DNA from 3 places in the Fictibacillus sp. WQ 8-8 genome. Region 1 is predicted to be linked to each of the others. Evidence: riboswitches for the same ligand, from Rfam matches in the RefSeq annotation. Region 1 holds a riboswitch; each other region holds the start of a gene.
The links. Region 1 has a riboswitch for thiamine pyrophosphate ahead of M1K46_RS14705 (thiamine phosphate synthase). Riboswitches for the same ligand answer to the same signal wherever they lie in the genome.
Positions count from the first base shown of each region.

Region 2: linked by a shared signal. The riboswitch ahead of thiT (energy-coupled thiamine transporter ThiT) and the one ahead of M1K46_RS14705 (thiamine phosphate synthase) in region 1 are both predicted to bind thiamine pyrophosphate.
Region 3: linked by a shared signal. The riboswitch ahead of thiD (bifunctional hydroxymethylpyrimidine kinase/phosphomethylpyrimidine kinase) and the one ahead of M1K46_RS14705 (thiamine phosphate synthase) in region 1 are both predicted to bind thiamine pyrophosphate.

Region 1 is NZ_JAMXKG010000006.1:95,478-100,363, forward strand. Features, by position in the region: gene M1K46_RS14685 (thiazole biosynthesis adenylyltransferase ThiF) at 1-544, opposite strand, end outside; gene M1K46_RS14690 (thiazole synthase) at 544-1,308, opposite strand; gene thiS (sulfur carrier protein ThiS) at 1,313-1,513, opposite strand; gene thiO (glycine oxidase ThiO) at 1,519-2,649, opposite strand; gene M1K46_RS14705 (thiamine phosphate synthase) at 2,649-3,266, opposite strand; TPP riboswitch at 3,365-3,470, opposite strand; gene M1K46_RS14710 (glycine--tRNA ligase) at 3,522-4,886, opposite strand, start outside.
Region 2 is NZ_JAMXKG010000003.1:645,723-659,049, reverse strand. Features, by position in the region: gene M1K46_RS08775 (DAK2 domain-containing protein) at 1-1,200, opposite strand, end outside; gene M1K46_RS08770 (Asp23/Gls24 family envelope stress response protein) at 1,216-1,578, opposite strand; gene rpmB (50S ribosomal protein L28) at 1,810-1,998, shown strand; gene spoVM (stage V sporulation protein SpoVM) at 2,092-2,172, opposite strand; gene M1K46_RS08755 (thiamine diphosphokinase) at 2,270-2,911, opposite strand; gene thiT (energy-coupled thiamine transporter ThiT) at 2,908-3,480, opposite strand; TPP riboswitch at 3,553-3,660, opposite strand; gene rpe (ribulose-phosphate 3-epimerase) at 3,684-4,331, opposite strand; gene rsgA (ribosome small subunit-dependent GTPase A) at 4,333-5,226, opposite strand; gene pknB (Stk1 family PASTA domain-containing Ser/Thr kinase) at 5,216-7,210, opposite strand; gene M1K46_RS08730 (Stp1/IreP family PP2C-type Ser/Thr phosphatase) at 7,211-7,975, opposite strand; gene rlmN (23S rRNA (adenine(2503)-C(2))-methyltransferase RlmN) at 7,982-9,067, opposite strand; gene rsmB (16S rRNA (cytosine(967)-C(5))-methyltransferase RsmB) at 9,061-10,434, opposite strand; gene fmt (methionyl-tRNA formyltransferase) at 10,431-11,366, opposite strand; gene def (peptide deformylase) at 11,376-11,849, opposite strand; gene priA (primosomal protein N') at 11,874-13,327, opposite strand, start outside.
Region 3 is NZ_JAMXKG010000003.1:289,704-303,030, reverse strand. Features, by position in the region: gene M1K46_RS06890 (Gfo/Idh/MocA family protein) at 1-414, opposite strand, end outside; gene M1K46_RS06885 (Gfo/Idh/MocA family protein) at 411-1,448, opposite strand; gene M1K46_RS06880 (ThuA domain-containing protein) at 1,466-2,191, opposite strand; gene M1K46_RS06875 (hypothetical protein) at 2,442-2,669, shown strand; gene M1K46_RS06870 (MFS transporter) at 2,736-3,968, opposite strand; gene M1K46_RS06865 (MDR family MFS transporter) at 4,082-5,608, opposite strand; gene clpP (ATP-dependent Clp endopeptidase proteolytic subunit ClpP) at 5,734-6,315, opposite strand; gene M1K46_RS06855 (hypothetical protein) at 6,340-6,591, opposite strand; gene M1K46_RS06850 (winged helix-turn-helix domain-containing protein) at 6,588-7,190, opposite strand; gene M1K46_RS06845 (hypothetical protein) at 7,307-7,549, opposite strand; gene thiE (thiamine phosphate synthase) at 7,619-8,287, opposite strand; gene thiM (hydroxyethylthiazole kinase) at 8,300-9,097, opposite strand; gene thiD (bifunctional hydroxymethylpyrimidine kinase/phosphomethylpyrimidine kinase) at 9,094-9,900, opposite strand; TPP riboswitch at 10,042-10,147, opposite strand; gene M1K46_RS06825 (hypothetical protein) at 10,302-10,553, shown strand; gene M1K46_RS06820 (IDEAL domain-containing protein) at 10,672-10,902, shown strand; gene M1K46_RS06815 (DUF4349 domain-containing protein) at 10,916-11,785, opposite strand; gene M1K46_RS06810 (YecA family protein) at 11,937-12,893, shown strand; gene M1K46_RS25810 (IS3 family transposase) at 12,953-13,099, opposite strand; gene M1K46_RS06805 (spore germination protein) at 13,136-13,327, opposite strand, start outside.

The sequences.
Region 1 (4,886 bases):
CACACGTTGCTCCGCCCATCGGCACCTTCTCCAGGAGACAGCTTAGACAAGGCGTCTCCCCGGGTAAAATCACATAACTGAGTCCGTAGCTTCCAACGCATGCGCCGTAAATCCAAGGAATCTTCTTCTCCTGGGAGATGTCATTGATCAGCAATCGCGTATCAAAATTATCTGTCGCATCAATGATCAGATCGGCAAACTCCGTCAGTTCCCTCAGTTCTTCAGCTCCTGCATCCAAAACAAGGCCCTCTACGTGGATATCGGAATTAACCTGTTCCAGCCGTTCTCTTGCAGCAACCGCTTTAGGCATCCGGTACTTTGCATCTTCCTCGCTGAAAAGCTGCTGACGCTGGAGGTTGCTCCATTCTACATAGTCACGGTCAGCAATCGTGATCCTGCCCACACCCGCGCGGGCAAGAATTTCTGCATTGCCCGTTCCGAGCGCACCCGCACCGATAATCACAACATGTTTATCAGACAAGAGATCCTGTCCCTCTTCTCCTATAGGCTCGAATAACATCTGCCTGGAGTAGCGATCATTCATTAAATACTCATTCCCTCCAGCGGACTGCTTGCCGCTGCATACCTTTTCTTTGGAATTCTTCCCGCTTCATACCCGAGACGGCCGGCTTCAATGGCAAGCTTCATGGCCTCGGCCATTTTTACTGGATTATCGGCCCCTGATACCGCTGAATTCAGCAGTACTCCATCAGCCCCCAACTCCATGGCCGCCGCCGCATCAGCCGGTGATCCGATGCCCGCATCTACAATCACTGGTATATTGGCCTGCTCAATAATAAGGCTTATGTTTAACGGGTTGATGATCCCGAGGCCAGATCCAATGGGGGAAGCTCCGGGCATTATGGCATGCACGCCAAGTTCCTCTAATTTTTGTGCAAGAATGACATCATCTGAAGCATAGGGCAAGACCGTAAACCCCTCTTCCAACAGCATTTCTGAAGCCCGCAGCGTTTCCAGCGGATCAGGCAACAGAGTTTTAAAATCTCCTATCACTTCTACCTTTATCATATCACATAGCCCCGAAGCTTTTGCCAGCTTCGCGATTCTAACCGCCTCTTCTGCCGTTTTCGCACCCGCCGTGTTCGGCAGAAGCGTAAAGTTCTCTGCCTCCAGCTTTTCTAAAAAGTTTGGCTGGTCGGGATCAAAAATGTTCATCCTTCTTACGGCAAATGTAAGGATTTCCGTGCCCGACACCCTTACTGCCTCTTTTTGGACATCAAAATCAGGGAATTTACCTGTTCCTAAAAGCAATCTGGAGCGAAATTCATAGTTTCCAATCTTCAGCATAACCTCATCCTCCTCCTACAAAATGTACGATTTCTATTTTGTCACCATCTGCTAAACGCGTTTCTGCGTGCTGGCTTTTATCCAAAATTTCTTGATTCAATTCAACGATTGCCCCTTTGCCGGCAAGCTTTAACTCTCCCAAAAGTTCCTGGACTGTACGGGCTAAGGCTATATCTAAGGCTGTTCCGTTAACCATCAGTTTCATGAGACTCATCCTTTCATCTTTTTATAGGCAAACCGGTCTGGCGCAAACTCTTTTAATCTTTCTTCCTGCAGATCTCCGATCAGCAGCTCTGCCATCCATCGCCCTGTCAGCGGACTGAGCAGGATCCCATTGCGAAAATGGCCTGCCGCAATGTACAAGTCTTTATGGTAAGGATGTTTCCCCATGTACGGGAGGCCATCAGGAGTTTGCGGCCGAAACCCTGTCCATGCCTTCTCCCATTCGCCCTCTTCGATAGCAGGAAGGACTTCACTCGCTTTTGTCAGCAGTTCCAAAACTCCCTTTGCTCTGACCTTTCTGTCGTATGTACCTGCTTCCATGGTTGCTCCGATTACGAGCCTGCCTCCTTGCTTAGGGACGAGATAGCATTCATCTGAGATAACAGTTGATGTAATGACCGGTTCTAAAAAGGTTAAAGAAAGACACTCTCCCTTTACTGGAAAAAGAGGCATGTGCAATCCGGTCTGGGCCGCCAGTTTCCCTGTCCAGACGCCTGATGCGAGCACTGCCTTCTCTCCGAAAAACATACCCGCGCTCGTTTGGATTCCAATCCCTGACCGGCCCATTTCGAATCCGGCTGCTTCGGTATAATCTAAAAAATCAGCTCCAAGCATTGCTGCCGATTGGGCAAAGGCTTTCGTCAATTGAGATGGATTGACCTGGCCGTCTTTCGGCAAATACATTGCACCTTCCAATCCGCTGGACAGCTTCGGCTCCATTTTCAAAAGCTCCGATCCGCTGATCCACTCTGCCGGCTGGCCGTTATCGTTGTGAAAATCAATGAGTTGCTGCAATCGGAGGCTTTCCTTTTCATTTTTTGCCGCTTTAAACAGCCCTTTGTCTATAAACTCAATGTCAATCCCGCTGATTTCCTTCAGTTCCCTGTTTAACTCAGGAAAAAGACTCCTGCTCTCACGGGCCATCGTGTAGAGCGGCCCTGCCTCATTCAGTTCTGCCTGCGCTCCAAGCATTCCTGCAGCGGCCGATGAAGCTTCACTGCCTATTCGGTTCTTTTCAATCACAAGCACGGTATACTCTGTATGTTTGCGCAAATAGTAAGCAATGGCACAGCCGATTATCCCCCCGCCAGCAATTATCACATCATAGTGCCTGGGCATTATGACATCTCCTCCTTCTTAAGTGCTTCCGCATAGCCTTTCGCTTCTAAACCCGGATCTACCGCCGACCAGATCCCCGACATGACGGCGATTCCTTTTGCTCCCGCTTTTATGAGTTCACTAGTATTACTTGGTGTAACCCCTCCGATGGCGATAACTGGAACAGTGACCGCTTCAGCAACCTCCCGCAATTGATCCAGACCCCGCGGATCGCTCCCTTTTTTGCTTCCTGTTCTAAAAACGTGTCCGTAAAACAAATAATGAGCTCCTTTCTCTTCAGCATAGAGCGCTTCATCTATGGAATGAACGGATTGGCCGATTCTCAGCCTGCTAAAATAGCGGTGTACGATTTCCGGATCAAGACTGGAGCCTTTTAAGTGAACGCCTTCAGCTCCCGCAGCAACGGCTACATCCACACGGTCATTGATATAGATCTGCTCCCGGCCCAATCCAGCTCTCTTCAATCTCTCTGCCAGATTAAAAATCTCACTGGCACTTCTGTCTTTTTCCCTGATATGTATGCACGTCACATATGGAGCCAGGATGGATGCGGCCGAGATGATTTCGTCAGGCTGTTTCCTTCCATTTGTCATTACATGAAACTCGAATTTCCCCACCTTGCATCCTCCTTTTTCCCATACAAAAAAGCCACCCTTTTCGCAGAAAAGAGTGGCTGATTATCTGTTTTCTAATCAACAGCAGCTGTATGTGTCATACAGTGCGGATTCCACTTCCCTACGCTGGCATCATCCAGATCAGGTTCAAAGGGTTTAGAACAGGTTGTTCAGTCTCAGCCGGCAAAGGCTCCCCCAGTGTTGCTAGAGTTATTTAATTAACTTCATCTTACCATTCAGGTTAAAAATGTAAAGAGATTAAAATTTGATTTTCGATTCCAGGAAGGATCGAAGCTCTGATACCGGCATGCGGACCTGTTCCATTGTGTCGCGGTCACGTACCGTTACCTGCTGATCTTCTTTAGAATCAAAATCATACGTAATACAGAAAGGAGTTCCGATTTCATCCTGTCTGCGGTAACGTTTTCCGATGGAGCCTGTTTCATCATAATCGACCATGAAGTCGCTGGCAAGACCGGCAAATACTTCTCTTGCTTCTTCAGAAAGCTTTTTCGATAAAGGAAGCACTGCTGCTTTAAACGGCGCAAGAGCTGGATGCAAGTGAAGAACAGCCCTTGTATCTCCGCCTTCAAGCTCTTCCTCTTCAAACGCGTCGATCAAGAACGCAAGTGTTACACGGTCTGCGCCAAGTGAAGGCTCGATGCAATAAGGGATGTAACGGTCATTCGTTTCTTGATCGATATAGTTAAAGTCTTCACCAGAGTGCTCGCTGTGGCGCTTAAGGTCAAAATCAGTACGGGATGCGATGCCCCAAAGCTCTCCCCAGCCAAACGGGAACTGGTATTCAAAATCTGTCGTAGCGTTGCTGTAGTGGGAAAGCTCTTCGGATTCATGGTCACGCAGGCGAAGCTTATCCTGTTTCATGCCAAGATTCAATAAGAAATCGTGAGCATAATGCTTCCAGAAATCAAACCATTTCAGTTCTTCGCCAGGCTTGCAGAAGAACTCTAGCTCCATCTGTTCGAACTCACGGGTACGGAACGTGAAGTTACCAGGTGTGATCTCGTTACGGAAGCTTTTGCCGACCTGAGCGATCCCGAACGGCAATTTCTTTCTCATCGTACGCTGCACGTTTTTAAAGTTTACAAAGATCCCTTGTGCTGTTTCGGGACGAAGAAAGATTTCGTTCGTGCTGGATTCCGTTACACCCTGGAACGTTTTAAACATCAGGTTAAACTGGCGGATAGATGTAAAGTCGTGCGCATCACAATCCGGACATGCGATGTTATGCTCTTCAATCAACTTTTCCATTTCATCGAAAGAAAGCCCGTCAACAATCTTCTCGATTCCTTTTTCAGCAAGTGCATCTTCAATCAATTTATCGGCACGGTGTCTCGCTTTACATTGCTTACAGTCGATCATTGGATCATTGAAGTTTCCGATGTGTCCAGATGCTACCCATGTTTGCGGGTTCATGAGAATCGCTGAATCCAAACCAACATTGTATGGAGATTCCTGAACAAACTTTTTCCACCAAGCTTTTTTCACGTTGTTCTTCAGTTCAACGCCGAGCGGGCCATAATCCCACGTATTGGACAAGCCTCCGTAAATTTCTGAACCCGGAAAAATAAATCCACGCTGTTTTGCCATGTTGACGATCTG
Region 2 (13,327 bases), on a different contig from region 1:
GTTTCCGTTGTTCGGAAGTACGATTACTTTTTCAGCATTCACTTCTTCAATGGCTTTGACGATATCTTCGGTACTAGGGTTCATCGTTTGTCCGCCTTCAATAACGTAACCGGCACCGAGTGAAGTGAACAATTCTTTAATGCCGCTCCCCATCGCTACGGTAACGATGCCATATGCTATTTTCTCTTGTTTAGCTTCAGGCATCTTAACGGGCACATGTGTCTCAGATTCCAAAATAGCAGTATGCTGCTCACGCATGTTTTCAATTTTAATGTTGATCAGACTACCATGTTTCTGAGCAAGGGTAAGCATGTTGCCCGGCTGTTCCGTATGAATATGAACTTTTACAAGATCATCATCGGCAACAACAAGCAAAGAATCGCCATGCTCGTTTAATTCATTGCGGAATGCTTCCTCACTGAAAGGCGCCTTCTTTAATTTCTCAGGTTCGAATTTCACCATAAACTCTGTACAGTATCCGAAATGGATGTCTTCGGTTTTCATATGAAGCTGTGCTTTATGGTGCTCGGCATTAACCATTTCCTTCATAGAAGGCGATTGCGGAGAAATTTCAGGAAGGTCCTTTCCTTCCAGCGCGGAAAGAAAGCCTTCATAAACCGTCAGAAGGCCTTGTCCGCCTGAATCAACAACGCCTACTTCTTTCAATACCGGAAGCAAGTCAGGTGTTCTGTCCAGGGAAGCTTTGGCTTCCGTTACAACTTCGTACATGACGAAAATGATATCATCACTTTTTTTGGCCGCCTTAACGGCACGTTTTGCCGCATCTTTAGCCACCGTAAGAATGGTTCCCTCGATTGGCTTCATCACAGCCTTATAGGCTGTTTCTACTCCGTTCTCAAATGCTCTTGCAAAGTCAGCCGAAGTAATGGTTTCTTTTCCTTCGATTGATTTTGAAAAACCACGGAAAAGCTGGGATAATATAACCCCGGAGTTGCCTCTTGCCCCCATGAGCAAGCCTCGGGAAAAAGAGCTCGCGACTTTACTGATATCGGGAATTATGTTGTTTTGAACTTCTTTTGCACCAGAAGTAATCGTAAGGTTCATGTTGGTTCCTGTATCCCCATCTGGCACAGGAAAAACATTAAGGGCATCTACCATTGCTGCGTTTTTTGATAAGTTTGCGGCTCCCAATGCAACCATGGCCGCAAACTTTTTACCGTCTAAAACTGTTAAAGACACGAACTTTCCTCCTAACTAAGGGGTTGTTACCCTTACACCCTGAACAAAAATGTTAACAGAATCTACTGAGAGACCCAGCATTTGATCGAGGGTATATTTCACTTTTGTCTGTACATTATGGGCTACTTCAGAAATCTTTGTTCCGTAGCTTACAATAATATACATGTCAATATGTATTTCATCTTCTTCCTGCCGAACCACAATCCCCCGGGAGAAGTTGTCACGTCCTAAAAGTTCGGTAATACCATCCTTTAACTGCTTCCTGGAAGCCATGCCTACAATTCCGTAGCAATCAATAGCAGCGCCGCCAGCAATAGTAGCGATCACTTCCGTAGAAATGTCAATCTGGCCGTATTTATTCTTCATTTCGATGGACATGATGAATCCCCCTTTAATCAATCAATTATGGCTAAACCTCATTTTACTATAAAATTAAGTTTTATGAAAGGACAACTCCATTTGACAATAGTCACAAAGCTGTGTCAAGCCTTTTTACTTGAAATGCGAAAAATCATTTGTTGCTTTTCTTTAGTGGTCATGCTACTATAGGTTAGTATTTAACATACGACTGATATGATACAGTTTTACTGTTATAAAGGAGGTACAATTATGTCACGCAAATGTTACGTTACTGGTAAAGGACCTAAAACAGGAAACAAGCGTTCCCACGCATTGAACAAATCTAAAAAGAGCTGGGGAGTAAACGTTCAAAAAGTCCGCATCTTGGTTGACGGGAAGCCTAAACGTGTTTATGTTTCTGCACGTGCCCTTAAATCTGGAAAAATTGAACGCGTTTAATCGCTCTTAAGACAACGGCATCCCCGTTGTTTTTTAATTTCCAAAAGAAAAAAGCACCCATCAAGGGTGCTTTTTTCTTTTGGATGGAAGTGATTATCCTTTTTTAAATGAACCTAAAACCGCACGTACAAATCCCCCTAAAAACCTAGGCAGTTTAATGGTGTAAAATTTCATCATACCCCTCCTCCAGGCCCTTTGAAAAATAAGACATTCCCTAATAAATATATTCGCTTTTATAAAAATAGTTCCATGCGGCCCGACGCATAAAATATTAATCATGGCTCTTTACCAACATTAATATGCCGCCCGAGAATGAATAAGTACCACTTTTATTTACAAGCTCATTGGAAATGCAGAGAGTAGAACCCATCGGCAAGTATTGATCCTGAAGCGGATATTTGAACCCTTTTAGAGTCAGGCCGGTAACAGGTCCGTTAAATGGAAGGAATGAGACATAGGAGAACTCCGGCTCTTGTTGTATGATATGCGGTCCTGGTGCTGATAAGGCAATCTTATTCTGCCTGTCCCATATTTCAATGTTAATTCCGGCTTCGAGTCCATGAAGGAGCAATTGGATATTGGCCAATTCATGATCCAGGCGCCCGCCCGTAACACCCATTAGCAGGATCTGTTCCGGTTTTTGCTCCAGTGCCCAATCAAGGGCCAGCTCTAGATCGGTTTTATCCTTTTCACTGTCATACTCAAATGAAGGAAGGTTAAATGAAGCCATCCACTCACGCTCACTTCTGTTCACAGAATCGAAATCTCCAAATACACAGCCAGGTATGATTCCTTTTTTCAACAAGTAGAATACGCCGCGGTCAACACCCGCCCAGACTGCCTTTTCGCCGGCAAATAAAGAGAGGTCCGGCTGCCTTTCTTCCGGACCTCCTGCTAAAATGATAATTTTCATGCCGCGTTAACAACTCTTGGATCGGTCCTGTGCAGCAGCCGCGGTGCTTTTTTTGTCAAGAAAATAAAAGCTGCTGCAGTGATCAAAGCAACCGGGATCATGTATGAAGCATTATACACAATGGAGTACAGGACAGGGTTCATGCCTTTTGGGGCGTATGATGCAAAGAATATGACTCCTGATACAACATGGGAGGCCAAACGGAGCAGGCTTCCGAAGGCGATGCCTGCCACAATCGCTGAGATCCTCCTTTTAGATTGGCTTGCCGAACTGACTTTAAACACCCCGGCAAATCCAGCCAATAGGAACGCGAGAGGGTAATCCAGGATCAAACCAGCGGGATTGTATCCTGCAGTTCCATCAACCAGGATTTTAACCATCCCGACAATCAGACCAGTTAATACTCCGCCAGGGACCCCTCTGCGGAATGCCATTAAAAAGATTGGCAGCATCTCCAATGAAACTGAGCCTCCATTTGCCCAAAGCCCTTTAAATTGAACAAAACTAAGTATGATAGCCAACGCTGACATCATCGCCACTTCAGTCAAAAACATAATTTTTTTACTCAAATCAATCTCCTCCTAAACTCATTAAGAAAAGAAAAAAGCAACCGGCATGTGAATGACGGTTGCTTAGCGTTAACAACAGCGACTCCACATTCCTACGCAGGCATGATCCTGCTTCAGGTTCAAAGGGTCGGGAGTGTACTCCCCTCTCAGCCCCTGTATGGGACTCCCCCTGTGGTTACTTTTTTCAATTATTCTCTAATATATTATACACCACGAATGGTACGGATTGCACCCTTTATGTCTTTTTGCCCATAAATGGCTGATCCCGCTACAAGTACGGTAGCTCCAGCTTTCTCACAAAGACGGGCAGTCTCTGCATTCACGCCGCCGTCCACCTCAATTTCAACGTTCAAGCCTTGCTCCTTGATCCTCGCAGATAATACTTCAATCTTTGGCAGCACAGCGTGGATGAAGGATTGTCCACCAAAGCCTGGATTTACAGACATGATGAGTACAAGGTCTATATCAGCCAAAATATGCTGAATGGTTTCAACAGGAGTAGCAGGATTTAATACGACCCCTGCCTTTTTTCCCTGCTCTTTAATTAATTGAATGGTCCGATGAAGGTGCGGACATGCTTCAACATGAACAGTAATGATATCAGCACCTGCTTTTGCAAACTCCGGGATATACCGGTCAGGGTTTTCAATCATTAAATGGACATCAAATGTCAGTTTAGTGAGCGGCCTGATTGCTTTAACGACTAAAGGTCCCATCGTAATATTCGGCACAAAATGCCCATCCATCACATCGATATGGATATAATCAGCACCGTTTTCTTCCACTGCCTTAATTTCTTCACCGAGCTTTGAAAAGTCTGCGGAAAGAATGGAAGGCGCAACTTTTACCATGCTAGTACCTCCGTTTTTGATCCTTGATTTCCTGCAAAAATTCAAGATAATGCTCATAGCGGAACGATGGGATCTCTCCCTCTTCCACTGCTTTTTTTACTGCGCATTTCGGTTCAGAGCTGTGAGTGCAGCCGCGAAACTTGCATTGTGATACCCTCTGTTTCATCTCAGGGAAGTTGTAGGAGAGCTCTTCGGTTTCAATTTCTACAAAGTCCAAGGAGCTGAACCCAGGAGTGTCTGCGATCAAGCCCTCTTCAAAAGGAAGGAGTTCAACATGCCTCGTTGTATGCTTTCCGCGTCCAAGATGATCTGATATGTCATTCGTCTCCAGCATGAGTTCAGGCATCAGCGCATTCAAGAGAGACGACTTCCCTACCCCGGACTGTCCTGCGAAGACGCTCGTTTTTCCTTTAAATATCGGTTTGATGTCATCCATGCCGGCAAGCGACATCGCAGAGGTTGGAATGACCTCATAGCCGAGCTTCTTATAAGCAGCGATGTAATTTTCGATTTCCTTCTGATACTCTGCACTTTCAATCAAATCCATCTTCGTAATGCAGATCACCGGCTGAATGCCATTGTCTTCGATATGAACAAGAAAACGGTCCAGCAGCGAACTTGAAAATTCCGGCCGGACGGCAGAGAAAACGAGAATTGCCTGGTCAACATTTGAAATTGGCGGCCGGTTTAACTCGTTCTTTCTTTCCTTAACATCCATAATGTATCCGTCTGTCGGGTTGGAGGATTCAAATACGACCCAATCTCCGACCACAGGCGTAATTTTCTTTTTACGGAAATTGCCCCGGCCTCTGCATTGAAAGACTTTGTCATTGTATTGTACATAATAGAATCCTGCGACTGATTTAATAATTCTGCCTTCAGTCTTATTGTCCATTGTTCGCTCCTTTGAATTTACCTTCCTTCGCATCTTGATAATTAAATGTTTTTGATGCCTGCTCTTTCCCATTTAAATAAACGGTATAGGAAGCATCATGGTCCGGCGAGACGGTCAAAGGCACCATATACTCTTTCGTCTGGGAAATTTCTTCTTCTACGAAAACAGCATTTTCCTCTTTGGCATCGCTGTAAACAATTCTGACCTGGAATTGTTTATTCTCATCACCCTTTGAAACTTCAACCGTTATTTTATTATTAAATGTGATGTCTTCCTGATCATCAGGCTTTGGTTTGGGCTTCGGTTCTGGTTTCTTGCCCTTTGAAATAACGACATCAACCGTAGAACCTTTTTTGACATTCGTATAAGGTGAAGGTTTTTGCGAGATGACCTTTCCTTCTTCTACGGTATCAGAGTACTCTTTTGTAAAGTTGACTCTAAGCCCTTCCTGCGAGATGTATTTCTCAACATCTTCCCTCGAGGAATTTGACAAGTTCTCAAGCTGAATCGAAGGCGGGCCAGTACTGACACGAAGAATCACCTGTATTTCGCTCGGATTGACTTTTTCCCCTTTATCCGGGCTTTGTGAGACGACCTCACCCTCAGGAGTTTCCTCTGATTCCACCGGTATGGTCTCAATGTTCTTGCTATCGTAGCCTCTTTCGTTTAAGAGGTCTCGTGCAGCATCTTCACCCATTCCGGTAAGATCCAGCATGTCCACTTTCTTAAAGCCTTTAGAAACAAAAAGTGTAACCGTGCTGCCTTCTTTAACCATAGAATGGGGATCAGGATCCTGTTTTATAATTTTCCCCTGTTCCACATCTTCATCGAAGCGCTCTTTCCGCTCGACGTTAAAACCGAGCTTTGCGAGCCGTTCAAACCCGTATTCGTAATCTTTGTGGATAACATTGGGAACAGAAACATCTTTCACTTTAAACCATCCAGGCATGACCACAAAGGCAGCCGCTCCAGCACCTGCGAGCAAAAGCAGTAAAATCAGCAGTACAAGCCACCAACTTTTTTTCTTCTTTTTGGCCGGTGGTTCAGCGGTTTCTTTTAGATTTGAAGCTGGCTTTTCGACTGCTTTGTTCATGGATACCGGAGGCATGATCCGTGTAGCATCTGCCGCATCATCAAAATTGCTCCACCGCTGCTCATGCAGACGGTGAGGAGAGAGCGCCGTATCCAGGTCGTCCATCATTTCAAGAGCACTGTCATACCGGTACACCGGATTTTTTGTCAGTGCTTTAAGAATAATATTTTCAACACTCTGCGGAATTTCCGGATTGATTTTCCTTGGCTCGGGAACTTCCTCCTGAAGATGCTTGAGGGCTACGGATACCGGTGATTCCCCTGTAAACGGAACCCTGCCTGTCAGCATTTCAAACAGCACAACACCTAGGGAATAGATGTCCGATTTTGCATTGGCCACTCCCCCTCGCGCCTGTTCCGGAGAGAAGTAATGGACCGATCCAAGCACTGAGTTCGTATGGGTAATCGTTGCGGATGTGATGGCGAGAGCGATCCCAAAGTCTGTTACTTTTGCCAATCCATGCTCATCAATTAAGATATTATGGGGCTTGATATCTCTGTGTATGATCCCATGCTCATGAGCTGCAACCATTCCTGAGGCAATCTGCCTGATAATCTGTATGGATTCTTCAACAGACAGGCGGCCGTGGTCCCTGATGTATTGTTTTAACGTTTTCCCTTTTACATACTCCATGACTATGAAGTACACGTTATTTTCCTCTCCCACATCAAATATGCTTACGATGTGAGGATGGGCGAGACTCGTTGCCGCTTCAGCCTCTCTTCTGAATCGTTTGATGAACTCCTCGTCGTCTGAAAACTCTGATCGAAGTATTTTAACCGCAACATCCCGGTCAAGGATTAAGTCCTTGGCACGGTATACGATTGCCATTCCGCCATCACCGATGACTTCAAGCAACTTATAGCGGCCGCTTATACGCTTGCCAATCATTTAACTTACTCCCTTTTCCGGTGTCTGGGGCGTATAATGGACGAGTCCAATCGTGATATTATCCTCTCCTCCGGCCTCATTTGCAAGGTTCACAAGTCGATCAGCTTTATCTTCCAACGAGAGGTTGTCATCATTCAGTATGTTTTCCATCGTTTCGCGGGTTACTTTGTTAGAGAGGCCGTCTGAACATAACAAAACGATATCTCCCTCGCCCCAGGAAATCGTTTGAATATCCACATCAATATGGTCATCCGTTCCAAGGGCCCGCAAAATCACATTCTTTCTAGGGTGATTTTCCGCTTCTGTTTCCGATAGCTGCCCTGACCGCACCAGCTCATTAACGAGGGTATGGTCTTCGGTCTTTTGAATCAGCTTTTTTTCAGAAAAATAATAAACGCGGCTGTCACCGATATGTAAAATCGTTAAATAGGAAGGTGTGCAAAGGGCTCCGACAAGCGTTGTCCCCATCCCGCTGCAGTCAATATTCTTATTTGCATACTGATGCAGATCCAAATTGGTCTGTGTTACGGTTTCTAAAAGCCACTCTTCAGCCTTTACAGGAGTCTCCGAAATTTCTTCTGAAGAAGCGTTCCAGGCTTCCTCAAATGACTGGATTGTTTTGGAACTGGCAACATCTCCGGCTTTATGTCCGCCCATGCCATCCGCAATAAGGGCAAGAAAGTGTTCACCTTTTGTGAACACTCCCCCGCTGTCTTCATTATGCTGACGAACTCTACCAGTATCTGTTTTAAAGGCATACTGCAATTTACGTCACCTCGTCTCTTCCTGACGCTCCTTCGCTCTTAACTGCCCGCAGGCTGCGTCAATATCATGTCCCTGCTCCCTGCGTAGGGTAGCATTGACACCCCGTTTTTTTAGCGTATCTAAAAATTTGAAGATCTGCTTCTTAGGTGTCCGGACATAATCACGTTCCGGTACATAGTTGACAGGAATCAGGTTTACATGGCATTTTACGTTTTTAATCAGATCTGCCAGTTCTTCAGCATGTTCAACCTGATCATTCACACCGCCGAAAAGACCATATTCGAAAGAAATCCGGCGCCCGGTCTTCTTGATGTAATAACGAATTGATTCCATCAGTTCTTCCATTGGATACATGCGGTTGACCGGCATGAGCCTGCTTCTGATTTCAGTATTCGGAGCATGAAGGGATACCGCAAAGTTGATCTGCATTCCTTCATCAGCAAATTTGTAGATGTAAGGCACGATTCCGCTTGTGGAAACCGTAATATGCCTTGCACCGATATTCAGCCCTTTGTCGTGGTTTACTACTTTTAGGAACTTGATCAGTCCTTCGTAGTTATCGAAAGGTTCACCAATCCCCATGATGACAATTGAGCTTACTCTTTCTTCAGTGGCATCGAGCGCACGCTGCACTTGAAGCACTTGAGCTACAATCTCGCCGGCATGCAGATTTCTCTTTAACCCGCCGAGCGTTGACGCACAGAATGTACAGCCGAGACGGCAGCCTACCTGTGTTGTCACACATACGCTGTTTCCATATTCATGGCGCATCAGGACTGTTTCGATAGAATAACCGTCCTGGAGTTCAAACAAAAATTTTATCGTACCATCAGAAGATTCCTGACGGGCTAATTCTTTCATCGGCTGAATATGAAAGGTTTCTTGCATCTTATCGCGAAGCCCTTTAGGAAGGTTCGACATTTCTTCATAACTCGTAATTCTTTTTTCGTAAAGCCAATCATAAACCTGGGAAGCACGGAATTTAGGTTCTTTTATATCAGAAAGCCAATTTTCCAGATCTGTCAGCTCAAGCGAAAAAATAGAAGGCATAATTGCCGGGTTCTGCTGTTTTTCACTTAACGGTTTTAACATCGGGTTTCACCACCAGTTGTAGTCTTTTTCTTAAAGCATGCAAGGTAAAAACCATCACTGTTAAAATAATGAGGAAGAATCTGTACCTGTGCTTCAGCAGGTTTAAGGTACGGCTGTAATGTTTCAGGAAGCCGTTCGTTAAAAGACTTGTCCCATTCAAAATCAGGATGATGCTTTAAGAAAGCATCTGCAATTTCATCATTTTCCTCTTTATCGACGGTACATGTACTGTAAAGTAAAGTACCGCCGGGTTTTAACAGTTCGGCCACTTTATCGAGGATCTGCATCTGAATCTCGGCTATGCGATGGATATCCTCTTCTTTTTTCGACCATTTGATGTCGGGCTTTTTTCGTATCACTCCGAAACCGCTGCACGGTGCATCTACCAGAATCCTGTCAAACGATGACACAGAAAACTTTTCGCCGGCCTTACGGCTGTCAAGAGCTTCCGTTTTGATATTGGTAAGGCCGAGGCGCTCCGCCTGCTCCTGTATCAATTTCACCTTATGAGGGTGAAGATCCAGGGCCGTTACCTCTCCCGTATTATTTAACAGTTCGGCAATATGGGTCGTTTTTCCTCCAGGAGCTGCACAGGCATCCAGGATTTTTTCGTTTGATGATGGATTAAGCGCCCTTGCAACGAGCATGGAGCTTTCGTCTTGTATTGTAACATATCCTTCCTTAAATGCAGAAGAATGTGAAAGGCTACCTTTTTTTAATTTAATCGCATCGGGCGAAAGGCCGCCGTTGCTCCCCTCTATGCCTTCATCATGCAGCGATTGCAGCACTTTCTCCCTGCTGGATCTCATGCTGTTGACACGGCCCGTAACCGGGGCAGGCTCCATGTTGGCCGCGCACATCTTTTCAGCATTATCCAAGCCATACTGAGTGATCCATCGCTGGACCAGCCACTCTGGCATGCTGTATTGAAGAGCGAGCCTTTCCTCATCATGGGTCAATTCGGAAAGATCAGCCGTTCCTTCCCTCTGAATTCTTCTCAGCACGCCGTTTACCATGCCGGAGATCCCTTTATGCCCTCGTTTCTTAGCAATTTCCACCGCTTCATTAATGATGGCATGATCCGGAATCTTATCGAGATAGACCATTTGGTAGAGCGACATCCTCAGCAGGACAAGCACCCATTTTTCAAGCTTTTTCAACCCTTTTGCGACAAAAGGCTCCAGCAGATAATCAAGAGTGTTTTTCCGCTGGACAGTCCCGTATACAAGCTCTGTCAGCAATCCGACATCCTTTTGGCTAAGATTGGCCTTCTGTATGGACTGATTCAGCAAAAGATTGCTATAGGCCTGATTTTGTTCAATTTTCAATAAAACTTCAACTGCAGTATTTCTCACGTTTTGTTTCACAGTTCTTCACCCAGCTTTGTACCCGGTTCCAGTTTGGCTCCTTGCAAAAATTGTGAAGCTGCCATGCGTTTTTTTCCGGCCGGCTGCAGATCGGTGATCAATATTCCTGTAGAATCTCCGGTCTTCACCGTCAATCCCTCTTTGCTTGTTTCAAGAACAGTCCCAGGCACTGCATCCGATGGAACAGGCACCTTTTTCCCCCACCATATTTTTAACGTCTGGCCATTCAGTGTGGAAAATGCAACCGGCCAAGGATGAAGTCCTCTTATCTGGTTATAGATGGCTTCACCGCTCATTGTCCAGTCGATCTTCTCTTTTTCCCTAGAGATATTATAGGCATAGGTAACTTTATCATCATCTTGCTTTATCGGGGTCAATTTCCCCTCGATCAGGTCAGGTATTGTCTTGGATAAGAGTTCTGCTCCTGCAATGCTGAGTTTACTGAACATGCTGTCGACATGGTCTTCTTCACCTATTGGGACCACTACCTGTGTCAGAATGTCGCCGGCATCGAGCTTGTCTACCATGTACATGATCGTTACGCCCGTTTCTTTCTTGCCGTCAATGATACTCTGATGGATCGGCGCTCCGCCTCGGTATTCCGGCAGTAGTGAAGCATGAACATTAATACAGCCATATTCCGGTGCTTCTAATATTTCTGAAGGCAAGATTTGTCCGTATGCCGCAGTTACGATCAGATCCGGCTGTAGATCTAAAATTCCCTGAAACTCATTCTTTAGTTTTACAGGCTGCAAGACAGGAATGCCGTGCAATTCGGCTTCTGCTTTCACCGGCGTTGGCTTAATTTCCTTTTTCCTCCCTTGCGGCTTGTCCGGCTGCGTGACGACGGCTGCGACTTCATAGCCGTCGTTAACGAGTCTGCGCAGTACTGGCACAGAAAAATCAGGCGTTCCCATAAATACTATTTTCATTTGTAACTCCTACCTTTCAAACTCTCCCGTTTCATAATACGAACTGACCTTAGAGGTAAATAGAATTCCGTTCAGATGGTCGATCTCATGCTGAAGGGCGCGGGCAAGAAAGTCTTCTGCAGTAATCGTGAACGTTCTTCCATGTCTGTCCTGCGCAGTCACACTGACTTTTTGAGCGCGTTTAACATCTCCAAATATACCTGGGAAGCTAAGGCACCCTTCTGGACCGTCCTGTTCGCCTTCCATTTTTTCAATGACCGGGTTGACCAGTTCAATTTTACCTGTTTCATCTCCGACATCAACTACAGCAATCTGTTTGCCGATTCCAATCTGAGGAGCGGCGAGACCTACTCCTTCCGCTTCATACATCGTTTCAAACATATCATCGATCAGCTGGCTCAGCTTCTGGTTGAATTCTGTCACTTTTTCACATTTCTTTTCTAAAATTTTATCAGGATAACATACAATCTCCCTAACTCCCATCCTCATTCTCTCCCATCTATAGGCTTACATAATATTTTGCGCATTCATATCGACTGAAATCTGCAGGCCGTTCCCATCCATTTCATGCTGAAAATGCTGCAATAGCTCTGAGATCAAGTCACTCAGCCGAGGTTCATTTTTGTATTTTATCATTACCTGATATCGATATCTATCTTTAATACGGGCGATCGGCGAGACGACCGGACCCAGGATGATTGTTCCCGGAGACACTTTCTGCTGAAGATAGGATGCCGATTTTTCACTGGCATCTACAGCCTTCAATAGCTCAGTGTGCGAAAACGAAATGAGCGTCAAATAGTAATACGGAGGATATTTGTGCTCCCGTCTGATCTGCATTTCCGTTTCATAGAACGAATGATAATCATGTCCTGATGCCAGATCGATGCTGTAATGGCCGACGGTGTAGGTCTGTACGACCACTTCTCCCGAAAGCTCGTGCCGCCCTGCTCTTCCGCTGACCTGAGTGAGGAGCTGAAAGGTTTTTTCAGAGGCCCTGAAATCGGGAAGGTGCAGCATCGTGTCCGCAGCGAGCACCCCCACCAGTGTCACTTTTGGAAAATCAAGCCCCTTAGCGATCATCTGCGTGCCGAGCAATATGTCTGCTTTTCCTTCACCAAACTGATTTAGGAGCTTTTCATGGCTCCCTTTTCGCCCGGTGGTATCCACATCCATCCTGATCACTCTTGCGTGAGGCAGCAGCTTGGCGAGCTCCTCCTCCACCTTTTGTGTCCCTGTGCCAAAAAAACGGATATACTGGCTTTCACACATGGGACATTGGGAAGGCATCGGTTCCTGATGGCCGCAATAATGGCATTTAAGCAGATGCTGTTTTTTATGGTACGTAAGAGAAATATCACAATGCGGGCATTCTCCGACATATCCGCAGTCTCTGCAAAGAATAAACGATGAGTAGCCTCTGCGGTTGAGAAACAATACAGATTGTTCTCCGCGTTTTAGGCGGTCATTGATTTTATCAAATAACTCACGGGAAAACATCGAGCGGTTTCCTGCCCTGAGCTCTTCCCTCATATCCACTACCGAAACAGAGGGAAGCTCCCGCTTGTTCACTCTGTCGCTTAACTCACAGAGCGTGTAGACCCCTTTTTGAGCTCTGGCATAAGATTCAAGTGACGGTGTTGCGCTTCCTAGAATTACCGGACACTGATGATGCTCTCCCCGCTGGACAGCAACATCCCGCGCATGATAACGGGGATTTTCCTCTTGCTTATAGCTTGATTCATGCTCTTCATCGATGATGATCAGGCCCAGATTTTCAAACGGAGCGAAAACTGCCGACCGGGCACCTACCACAACAGATACCTCTTTACGCTGAATTTTTCGCCACTCATCATATTTTTCTCCGGCGGACAGAGCACTATGCAAAACAGCAACCCTTGAACCGAACCGCCCTTTAAAACGGTTTACCATCTGCGGTGTCAGAGAGATCTCAGGCACTA
Region 3 (13,327 bases), on a different contig from region 1:
CATCACCTTTTTGGCAGCCTGGGCATTTTTCATAAAACGATAGTGATAAGCGATGGAAAGAATTTTGCCTGATTCTTTTGAAGCCTGAATCATCCGGTCACATTCTTCGGTAGACAGCGCCATTGGTTTTTCACATAACACATGGACACCGGCTTGGAGTGCCGCTACCGCAATTTCTGCATGAAACTTGTTTGGAGTTGATATGATTACGGCATCAATGTGAGGAAGCATCTCATGATAATTCTCATACACAGATGGAATATCATACTTCTCTGCAATCTGTTCAGCACGATGAACGTTTAAATCACTTACACCCGTAATCACTGCCTTTTCAGCTAAATTTTGAATGGCTGGAATATGCCTTCCTTCAGCGATTCCTCCCACCCCAATCAAGCCTACTTTTAGCAGATTCATGCGAGCACCCCGTTTTCGAGACTCACTGTCTTCTTCGTTTCGCTTGCTTTTAGTGCAGCAATAATGACAGCAAGAGACCGTTTTCCTTCTTCTCCGGATACAGCTGGCTCTGTGTCGTTCAGGATGCAATCTGCAAACTTGCCGATCACGCGTGAATCATTCTGGCCCCCTGAATCATTCGTCTGAATCTGGCCCAGAGAGTAGTTTACAGTTGAACCATCTTTGTATTGAGCGATCAAAGAATACTCAGGGCTTTCCTCGAGGCGCAAAATGCCTTTCTCTCCATAGATGATAGTAGAGTTGTCCTCTTTTGAGACATAGGACCAGCTCGCTGCAAGTGTTCCGATCACTCCGCTTGCTGTTTTTAATATACATACCGCTGTATCATCTACGGTAGCGTTTTTCTTTGAAGACGTTTCCACAAATGATGCCACTTCATCCACTTCTTCACCTAATATGAAGCGGATCAGATCTGTTTTGTGAACACCAAGGTCTCCCATCGCTCCGATAAATGCTTTTTCTTTTTTGAAAAACCAGCTGTCCGTGCCTTCTGCGCTCCATGTTTCTGGCCCAGGATGTCCGAATGCTGTTCTAAAGCTGTAAACCCTGCCCAGTTCTCCACCAGCGATCAATTCCTTCGCTTTTTCATGAGATCGGACAAAACGCTGATTATGAGCGATCATTAGTTTTTTCCCGTTTTTCTCACTTGCAAGGATCATTTGCTCTGCTTCCTCAAGTGAAGTCGCCATCGGTTTCTCGCATAAAACATGCTTGCCGCTGTTTAATGCAGCAACGGAAATAGGCGCATGAAGGTAATTGGGTGTGCACACACTGACAGCTTCAATTTCAGGATCATTAAGCAGATCTTCATAAGAATAGTACGCTTTTGCACCGTATTCTTTGGCAATGTGATCCGCTCGTTCATGATTAATGTCGCATACTGCGGCAATGATGGTTTGTGAATTGTTTTTATACTCTGGTAAATGTCTGTGCTGAGCGATGCTTCCGCATCCAATGACTCCAACTTTAATCATCCTGTCTTCCACTCCTTTTAGTTTTGATTGGCACCAATTGCTTCAAGAGGTTTTGCATTCCCGTAAACCGGTTTATCGCTTCCTGCAGGTTTTGCCCATTGAACGGCATTTAAGATGACCTTTTGTACATCGGCATTATGATAGGTAGGATAGGTTTCGTGTCCCGGACGGAAATAAAAAACTTTTCCTTTCCCGCGCTTGTATGTGCACCCGCTCCTGAACACCTCTCCGCCTTCAAACCAGCTGACGAAAACCAGTTCATCAGGAGCCGGGATATCAAAATGCTCTCCGTACATCTCTTCTTGAGGCAACTCAATATATTCACTGATTCCAGAAGCAATCGGATGGGATGGATCGACTACCCATAGACGTTCTTTTTCATCTGCTTCCCGCCATTTCAAATCGCAGGAAGTGCCCATTAGTTTTTTAAAGATTTTTGAGAAGTGTCCAGAGTGAAGGACAATTAATCCCATACCATCCAGAACACGCTGATAAACGCGCTCTACTACTTCCTCTTTTACTTCATCGTGTGCTATATGTCCCCACCAGACAAGAACGTCTGTCTGATCAAGAGTCTGCTGGCCTAACCCGTGTTCTGGCTCATCAAGAGTTGCGGTATCTGCGTCTACCCCTGCTTTTGATAAAAATTGCTGGATGGCACCGTGAATTCCTTCAGGATACACCGAGCGTACAGCCGGATTTTTGTTCTCATGGCGATTTTCATTCCAGATGGTAACCTTCATTGCGTTCCACTCCTTCTATTTATGTAAGAAATAACCTCTTCTGTTTATAAGTAAACGTTTACGTATCAGACGAGGTAGAACCTTTATACTTTTCAGAATGTAAACGTTTACCTATATTTTACGGCACATTACTCGTTTGTCAAATGTTAAAATACAGTAACTTGAATTTATTTTCATCGGCAGCAGGTTTTAAAATCCTGATAAGGGCTATAGTTACCATACAGTCTCATTTAAAGGAGAGAAACATATAATGGATAACCATAAAAAACAAAAGGAATTGCTTGATCGAAACGACAAAGAGAATGCCTTTAAACGGAGCCAGGAAAAACAACTGGAGCGGGATCAGCTCGTCATGCCTGCTGATGAACTTCCGTTAGAAGATTTTGAAGATGAACAAAATGAGGAAAGAAATAAAAAAGCTACAAAGAACACTTCGTCATCAGAAAGAAAACTAAACCCTCCTGAGGGTGATCGTTAATACTCGGAGAATAACGTAATCCTAATTATAAAATGCCGGTACAGCCTTCGACTGTACCGGCATTTTTTATTGATTTGCTTCCTGTTCCCACGCTTTTACTGTTTGATCTCGCGGTAGTAAAAACGTCAGTATACCGGCTATTGGAAAAAAACTGACCAATACCATAATGAAATGTACACTGAAGGCGTCCGCCAGGTTTCCGAGGATAACCGAACCGAGAGCTCCCATTCCAAAAGCAAGCCCGACAATCAGTCCGGATACCATTCCAATCCTTCCGGGAAGCAGTTCCTGAGCATAAACAACCGTCACTGAAAAACTGGTCATTAGAATAAAACCGAGCAGCAAGAATATTGGATAGATCCAAATTAAACTGACATATGGCAGCAGGAGTGCGAGCGGAGCAGAACCCAGCATCGACCAGAAAATCATATTTCTCTTTCCTAATCGGTCGGCCATCGGTCCTCCAAAAAAAGTTCCGAGAACGCCAGCTGCCAGAAAGACAAAAATATAATACTGCGCATGGCGAATGGAAAGGCCATAATCCTTAATCAAATAAAACTGGTAGAAGTTTGAGATTCCTGAAAAATACCAAGATCGCGCAAATACAAGAAAGACTAAAAGACATACGGCAAAGATAATCTGCTTCTTTCTTTTTGGATTTGCAGCTTTCTTAGACGGCTTTTTTGTCACTCTCGGAAAGTTTACAAGCCTTGACCGATACCATCCAGACACAAAAACCAGGACGATGATGGCCATGGCTGCTGCTGATGTAAACCATATCGCTCCAAACTGGCCGAACGGAACGAACACAAGAGCTGTCATGACAGGCGCCAATGAATTTCCTGTATTCCCTCCAACCTGATAAATCGATTGTGCCAATCCTCTCCTCTTCCCGGCTGCCATATACGCAACACGTGATCCTTCCGGATGAAAAACAGCAGAACCAAGGCCGATCAGGATAACCGAGAGCAATATGTACGTAAAGTTATTAGAATAAGCGATGCCAACCATTCCGATCAAGCTGGATGCCATCCCAAGAGGAAGCAAATATGGTGATGTGGTCCGATCCGTATACCAGCCTACAACCGGCTGCATGATGGAAGAGGTAATGTTTAGTGAGAATGCAATCCATCCAAGCTGGGCAAAAGACAGATTCATAGACTTCTCTAGGATCGGAAAAATAGCTGGAATAACCGCCTGCATCGCATCGTTTAACAGATGCACAAAACTGATCGCAAAAAGCATCTTGTAAATGGTTGCTGATGACGAGGGTTCCTTTTTTAACGAAGCAACACCCATGACATATCCTTCTTTCTCTAATTGGTTTATATTGTTAAAGATTATCATTCTTTTACGGATTTTTACAAATAAAAAGAAGAACGATGGAGCTAGACAAAAAAAGCATCAGAAGATTACTCTTCTGATGCTTTTCTTCTTCCGCTTTCTGCATTGTCGGATTCTTTCACACGGGCCTTACCCATAAAGATAATGAACAGCAGAGCGATGACCACAGAGATCAGGGAGTACTGAAAGATTTTTGCAATGGAATCTGCCAGAATTCCCGTCATTTTATTGAGGACTTCAGGCGGTATTTGTTTACGGACCTCCGGCTGAAGGAGAGCCCGCGAATCAACATTCTTTTGAAACTTAGAGAACTGAGGCAATGCATCTTTTAATTTATCGGTCAGCAGATTATTCTGAATCGTACCGAAGATGGTGATACCGAGAGTCATTCCAATCAGGCGGAAGAATGCATTCTGTGAGTTAGCAGATCCCCTCTGACGAGGATCAAGCATATGGACAGAAGCCATACTTAGAACAGGGAAGGAAAACCCTACTCCAATTCCTGTCAGAACCATATATAGAGTGACCATGAGCCGAGAAGTGTCGGCTGACATGGTGCTCAGCAAGTAAACACCCACCAGGAAAATGCTGCCGGAAACGAGCATCACATTTCGATAGGAAGAGTTGATGACGGTACGCCCTCCTGTCTGGCTCCCAACAACAACCCCGATCATCATTGGCATTAAAATTAATCCAGCGTTTGTTGCCGAACCGCCAAACACACCTTGTATGTAAATGGGAATGTACATGGTAGCTAGTATAAAGACAGAACCGTAGAAAAAGGCGATGCCCTGGCTGGACAGAAACAGTCTGCTTTTAAAGAGATTCAAAGAAACGATAGGGTCTGCCGCACGTCGTTCTACTAGAATAAAAAGGATAAAGAGAACGGCAAATGCAGCAAATAAAGATAGGATAAGTGCGGAATCCCATTCATAATCTTTTCCTCCGAATTCGAGGGCAAACATCAAGCTGACGATCGAAGCTACGAGCAGGCCCGCTCCTAAATAATCAATTTTTTGTTCTCTGTGCTCAAGAGATTCAAAATAATACTTCAAGATAAAGAAAAGCGAAAGCAGTCCGAGCGGCAAATTAACATAGAAAATCCACCTCCAATCCAAGTAGTCGGTCAAATATGCACCTAGCAGAGGACCGAAGACACTGGACATTCCAAAGACGGCACCAAAAAGGCCTGTCATTTTCCCTCGCTGCTCTACCGGAAAGATATCAAAAATGATCGTAAAGGCAATCGGCATCAGGGCACCACCGCCGATTCCCTGTATCGCACGGTAAACGGAAAGCTGTGTCATACTGTCTGCCATTCCGCACAGAACCGATCCGATAATAAAGAGACCCAGACCTGTAATATAAAATTTTTCCCTTCCATACATGTCAGAAAGTTTTCCGAAAATAAGCATACTTGCCACTGACGCAATCATGTACGAGGATGTTACCCAAATGAACTTGTCCAGCTCACCCAATTCAGCAACGATTGTTCCGAGGGCTGTTGCCACTATTGTGTTGTCCATAGCGGACATGAGAATTCCGAGCAGCAGGCCTGCAACAACAAAATTTTTGTTGCTCTTTTGATTAACCATATTTTTGTCTCCTTGAAATGTTAATGAAATAGACAGGTATATACTTTTCGACTTTTAGAATTTAAATCCTGCCGGAAAATCAAAAAGGAAGAGCGGCAGCGCTCTTCCTCTCCAAAAAAAACTACTTATAATTTTTCAATGATTTTATTGATGATCCCGTATTCAAGAGCTTGTGCTGCCGTCATGAAGAAATCTCTGTCGGTATCTTTTTCGACACGCTCAAGCGGCTGTCCTGAACGGTCTGAAATGATCTTATTTAAGATTTCTCTCGTTTTTATAATTCGCTTGGCATGGATGATCATATCTGCAGCCTGCCCTTGTGTTCCTCCTAGCGGCTGATGAATCATGACTTCTGCGTTTGGGAGGGCAAACCGTTTGCCTTCCGCCCCCGCGACCAGCAGAATGGCACCCATGGAAGCAGCCATTCCTATGCAGATGGTTGAAACAGCAGGCTTGATGAACTGCATTGTGTCATAGATCGCCAATCCCGCGGTAACCGACCCTCCTGGAGAATTGATGTAGATGGAAATATCTTTTTCCGGATCTTCCGCTGCTAGAAACAGGAGCTGAGCCACAACAGAATTGGCTACATTATCATCGATGGCACTTCCAATGATGATGATACGGTCTTTCAAAAGCCGGGAATAAATATCGTAGGAACGCTCACCACGGTTAGTTGTTTCCACTACCATTGGGACTAAATTCATTTTCATCTTCCTCCTATAGAATCGTTATGCAGCCTGGCAAATCGGTGTGGAAGCTGCGCCTTCTGATGCGATTTTTCCGAATCCGGACGTAATATAAATGACTTTTACCGGGGTATTATCTTCACTTTCAATCGAAATTTCCGTTCTGATTTCTTCTTGCCCTGCCTCTTCCCTTTCAGTCCGCTTCTCTACTAAAGCTATGACTTTATCGGCTTGATCTGCCTGCTTCTTGCTCTTTTCCCAGGCAAGAGAAGGATGCTTTTTCACTTCATTCATCCCTCGATTCCTCCCTCCGGTTTTGGATAGACAGCAATAGACACCTGATATTCTTCGCCTTGCTCATTTTTTCCAGACTGATATTTGCCAACAAGCTGGTGAAGCAGTGAGAAATACTCATTAATGAACTGGTTGCGTTCCTCCTCATTGGACAAGGAAACTGAAGTTTGCAGAATGGCACTTGGAATTTGTTCATCCTCTGCTTTTTCCATGAGCTGCAGCGCATCTTTCTTCATGGTTTCAGTTAAGGTGAGAACGTGGGCCAGCGCATGCTGATCTTTTAATTTCTGTGAAGTTTCCGGTGACAAGCCAAGAGAGTCAGAAAAAATTAACGTTTTGGCCACTGCTTGATAAAGTACTTCTACCAAATTCCTCACATTCCTCGTTCCTGCTCTGAAAACAAGCCCTACTTTTTCTAAAGCCTTTAGATGGTAATTGATCTTCTGCGGTGAATCATTGAGCAGCTTTGCTATTTCTGTTGCAGAAGCCGGATCTTTTAGAGCACTGAGCATCTCGGAACGAATGGGATGGAGCAAAGCCGCAGCCTGCTCAGGCAGCGTTACAAGATACGTCTCTTCAATCGATGCATTCTTTTTCACTGGTTCACCTCACTTAAAAAATTTATTTTACGTAAAATCATTTTATTACGATAGGCTTATCTTTGTCAAACATTTCTAATTTTAATCAAAAAAAGTGACAGAAGCTTGTGCTTCTGTCACTTTAATAGCGGCATAACGGCCAATAGGATAAAGATTAATACCATAGCTGTATTGAAAAAAAACTCTGTTTTAAGTTTAAAATAATATCGTTCAATGGCACGAAACAAAAATACTGCAGCTAAGATTCCGAATAACAGGGCCGGACTGTTAATGTACATTCCATTCCATAAAGCCAGCAAAAAGCCGAGGAACAGCAGTACCATTTCCGAATACGCCCATATCTTATTTCTCTTTTTCATCGTGGCACCTCTTTCTTGCGTACTCTTTTATAGTACGAAGAACACGGTTGTTCGGTGCCATATCCCTATTTAATTAATGAGTCTTGCTTTCCATGCCTTCTCTACCCGTTCAAGCAGACCGCTTGCCGCCTTCTCTGGATCCACATGCTGGCTGATGGCTGATATGACAGATACTCCATCCGCTCCGGCTTCGATTACTTCAAATGCGTTTTCTACAAAAATGCCGCCTATTCCCACGATTGGTGCTGTAATCCCTGCTGCTCTTAGCTCTTTTAAAACAGAAAACCCCATAACATCACGCGTATCCATCTTTGTACTTGTATCAAAAATCGGGCCCACTCCTAAATAATCTGCTCCAGCCCGTAATGCATCTTCTGCTTCTTCAACATTGTGAACCGAAACGCCAAGAATTTTATCGGGGATGCGGCTGCGGATTTGATTGAGATCTCCATCCTCCTGCCCGACATGCAGACCATCGGCATTCAGGCTGATCATGAGATCGATATCATCATTAATAATAAAAGGAACATGGTATTTTCCGCAGATTTTCTGCAAGCTAAGAGCTAAGGCATATTTCTGATCAGGTGATAGACACCCTTCGCCCTTTTCACGATATTGAAAAAGCGTCGCTCCTCCCTTTAGCGCTTGCTCCAGCACTTGTTCAGGTTCAGCTCTGCAGTTTAAGCTTCCCATAATAAAATAAACTTTCAACTGCTGTTTAAGCGTATTATATTCCATCTGTAAGCCTCCTTAGCTCCACCTGCCGGCCGTTTTCAAGTCTTCAGGGTTTAATAGATAGAGCTCATCCAATAATGCTGTCTGAAAGGAGCCTGGTCCTGCCGAAACGGCTTGAGCGCGTTCAGCACAGATTCCCAGCATCGTCAAAGCGCCCGCGGCCCTCAGGCAGCAGGAAAGGCCGGTTTCCAGAGATCTGGCCATAAACAAACCGATGAGAGAGGTTGAAAAACAGCCGGTCCCTGTCACGTAAGACAATATTTCATGTCCGCCACTAATCGCTATGGATTCCTTTCCATCACTCACTGCATCCTGTTTTCCTGTAATGACAATGACCGAACCGAGCTTTCTGGCCGCATGCAAAGCAAGCTCATCATCGTTTCCTGATAGTTCACCATCAACCCCTTTGCCACCCCAGTCACCTCCATACAAAAAGGAGATCTCTGCAGCATTGCCGCAAATGACATCGGGAGAAACCTTTTCTACCAGCTCTTCAACGGCTTTCTTCCTTAATTGGGAAAGTCCTGCACCCACCGGATCCAAAATGACAGGAATGCCCAGTTCCTTCGCTTTTTTTCCAGCCAAAACCATTGCATTAACTAAGTCAGGTTCAACGGTTCCAATATTTAAAACCAGTGCGTCAGCTGCCATGACGGCTTCTTCAGCCTCTTCATAATGATGAGCCATCATCGGGCTTCCTCCAGCTGCCAAGATGCCGTTCGCTAAAAAATTCATCGTTACTTGGTTAGTGATGTGATGAATCAGAGGTTTTTTCTTTCTAATGTCTTCTAAAAGCACACTCAGTTCGTTCATGCCTGATTCCTCCTGTATGCCCAATGGTTTGTCGGCCCATGCCCGCTGCCAATATGAAGCGGGTGGCTGATTGCTTCCTGAATAAAAGTTTTCGCTGTTTTTACAGCATGAAACGGGGTTTTTCCAAGTGCCAGTTCAGCAGCAATGGCAGCTGCAAACGTACAGCCGGTTCCATGGGTTTGCGGTGTATCAATCCTTCTTCCTTCCAGCTCATGCATCTTCTCGCCATCATAAAACAAGTCGACTGGCGCTTTATCATGAGAGAGATGGCCTCCTTTGATCACGATCATTCCTGCTCCTAAATCATGCAAAAATTTTGCAGCATCCTCCCTGTCTTGCTTTGTGGAAATGCTTCTTCCAGTTAGCTGCTCAGCTTCGGGAATATTCGGTGTCAGGATCGAGGCTAGAGGAATCAGCTGTTTTTTCAGGGCTTCTACTGCATCCCTTCTCAGAAGGTTAGCCCCCCCTTTCGCGATCATTACAGGATCCACAACAACGTTTTTCCATTCATACTTTCGAATATGATGAGATACCGCTTCTATAATTTCTGCACTGAAAAGCATACCCGTTTTTAAAGCTTCAGGACGAAGATCCTCTTCTATGCTGTTTAACTGTTTCATGATCATCTCAACAGGCACCGGGTGGATCCCCTGAACACCTAATGTATTCTGTGCGGTCACAGCTGTGATGACAGACATTCCATAGGCTCCCAATTCCTGAAACGTCTTTAAATCGGCCTGGATTCCTGCTCCCCCTCCTGAATCTGATCCTGCAACTGTCAATGCTTTTGGTGTTTTTAACATATGGAAGAACTCCTTTCACCACTAGAAGAGCGCAAGTGGCCCGTTCTGTTAAGGTCCCTGTGCACTGAAGCTGAACATGACCTCCTTCGACCGCTCAAAAGCCGCCTTCTGAAGAGAAGGCGGCTTAAACATGAATGCTGATAAAAGTTTAAGCCACTTCCCTCCGCCAGTATTAACCGAATCAGGTTCAAAGGGTCAAAGACATTTCTTTTCTCAGCTTTAAATCAAAGCTCCCCTAGTGGTATACGATGTATGATGTTATTTCTATCCTATATGACAGCGGCCAAAGCGTCAAACAAGGGATAAAATTTGTCGAAAAGTTAGGCTGCTGTGTTTAAAAACGAACGGATACGGGCATTATTTATACAACACCCGATAGAAAATCTGGAGGGAGAGAAATTATGAATATTAGAGAGAAACTGCAAAATTTAAAACAAAATCCAGAAGATGTTTACAGTCATTCACAAACAGAAGAATCCTTCTCAAGAAATTACACCAATCCCGTCGAAGTCAAATATATCCCTGCAGAAGATGTTTACGAATTAAAAGTATTTGATATGGAAGGCGGTGAACAGCTGGACAGTAAAAAATTCCATTCTGTAGATGAAGTTCTGGCTGATTTAAAAATTGAGAAGCAAAATGAAAAAAACTAAATTTTCAGATTAAACTGTTGCTATTATTACCATTGATAAGTATACTAGTAAAAACCCATTAACGCATGAGCTTTCAATCCTACAAGCTTCTGCAAAAAAATTCAAGGAGGAATAGAGCATGAAAGACAATACATCGTATAATAAAGACATGAACGATCTTGTGAAATATAAACTTCAGAAGAAAAATGACCCGTTCGCTTTTAATATGGTTGCTCAGATGATCCTTGATGAGTCGCTGCACGCCCATCAGATGAAACGTTATAAAGAAAAAATAGATGAAGCCCTGGAAAAACGTGATGAAAAACTGTTCATGAAACTGACGGATGAATATATAAAATTCCTTGGATAAGAAACCAAACCTTTTACGGTTTGGTTTCTTTTTTTGAACGCTGTTTTCTTCTTAAGTAAAGCCATGCTCCTCCAACAGCCACGAAAAGGATAATGACAGGCGACAATCCAATGAGTGCAATAATGAGATAGGAAATAGTATGAACCAGTCCATTCCACGTCTCTTTAAATAAGGTCTTTGAATTTCCCCAGGTGTTCAGCTCTTTATTGTTCTTCGTCCCAATATTTTTCACATCAAAATGGACCGTAACCGTTGAAAAATCGCTTTGATTCTCTAAATAGTTTATTCTGCCCTGGATTTTTTCAATTTGTTCCTGCACTCCTGATAGTTCTTTTGATATGGCAAGGAGATCCTCTGTTTTATCTGCATTTTTCATGAAGCTTTCCAAACGGTTACGAACAATGCGCTTTGCCTTCAGCCTTGCTTCCAAGTCAGTATATTCCTCTGTAACATCTCGTCCATTTATGATTTCATGAGGACTCCCAGAACTTAATTCTCCTGCCTTTTTTGTGAAAACAAGAAAATCTTTCTTTGGAATTCTTATTTTCAGGTAACCCCCATTTTGCCCTTCTTCTTCAGACAAGGATTCACTTTCAACGATATAGCCGCCCATTTGTTTTGTGAGTTGTTCCACTTCACTCCGGACCTTCTTAACGTTTTGAACGCTTATCATTATTTCACTCGTGTAAATCATTTTTCGTCCTTGGTCGGCAGCAGGCTGCTTGTCTTCTTTAGCGGATTCCCTTTTCATGCTGGTGGAAGAGCTTCCCCCTTCAGACGACTTTGATGCCATGTTTTCATCCTTGCTGCTGCACGACGCCAGAACTAAAACGATCAGCACCCATACGGCCATAAACTGTTGATTTCTCTTTTTTATCATCATCATGTCCCCCTTTTATCTATAGACGACCCAAAGCTCCTATTCGTTACAATATATGGTAATTTTATAGCTTTGAGTTGCAATATCACCCGAATATGCTAGTATTTACAAAGTGATTTATTTACAACAAGAGCAGTGAAGTACGGAGGGTAACATGAACAAAGTAGGAAGAAACGAACCGTGTCCATGCGGCAGCGGGAAAAAATATAAGAATTGCTGTTTTCGATCGGTCACAACCATTCTATTAAACAAAATTGTGGAAGTGAGCCGCCATCAGGAAGGCTTAGCTAAGTTTGCCTTTGACCATTTTCATGAAGAAATGGGGAGCCAAACACGCAATTACATAGAAAAATACAAGATTGGAAGAGATGAAGAACAAACGTATGCGAATCTGATGGTTTGCTGGCTGATGTTCCATTCTGACGTGAAGGACGGCAGATCACCAATTTCGTATTACCTTAAAGAGCAAAAAGGGAAAGAACAGCCGGAAATCTTGGATATCATAGCAGACTGGGAGAAGAGTTTCCCTTCTGTTTATAAAATGATCTCAAAAGTGAACCGAAATACCTTTTTATTACAAGATGTGATGACCGATCAGGAATACACGGTCGAATTTAATTCTGAGATTCTTCCACAGGACGGAACCGATCTAGCAGGTTCTATTATCTACACTGGAGAACATTACGAATTTTACATTGATTTTGCAGAGATTCCTCAGGGAGAATTGCAAAAACGCTTAGATGCGCTGACTGACTTGAAAATAACCTTGAAAGATGATTTTCCTAAAGCTCTACAAGTTCTTTTGTCGAAACTAGAGAAAGCAGCTGATGAAGACGCTGTGCCGCAGCCGGCTGATAGAGTTCTATCTTTGCTTAAAGAGAACGCATCAGAGGAGATCTACAATGAGGCAGAAAGAATTTGGAATGTGTGGAACAAGACACAAAATCCAATTATCCGTAAAGAACAGCCCTATGCAGCCGCTCTTCAATATTTGGCGTCCAAGGACGTCCTGAATGAGCCTGCCACACAATCTGAAGTAGCCAAACGCTATGGCACTTCCGCATCCAGCCTTTCTGCAAAATACCGTCAGCTTAAAACTGCTTTAAACTAAAAAAGAACCTGCTCAAATGAACATGTACCTGTCAAGTAGACAGAGATAAAAGACTGCCATTATGCGGCATGAGTTCGATATTCCAAGGGACTCATGCCGTATTTATTCTGGATACGTATTTCGTTATAATAGTGCATATAGTCAGCTATGGTATCTTGAACTTCTTCACGTGATGTTTTAAAAACCTCATGAATAAGTGAAAACAATTCCTGATCTTGATAATTTTGCTGTTGAATGCTTTGCTATAAACATAGGAACAGTTTCTCTGAACTCATGATTTCGTTCCATAAAATATGTCCGAACAGCTGATGTTTGTTAACAACAGCGGAAACCTCAATCTGCTGAATCAATTTCTGAGGGGTTACATCCTCTTCAGTATCCTGCCAATCGTGTATAGGCTGAAGAATGGATAGATCAATCTGCTGCTTGTTTAC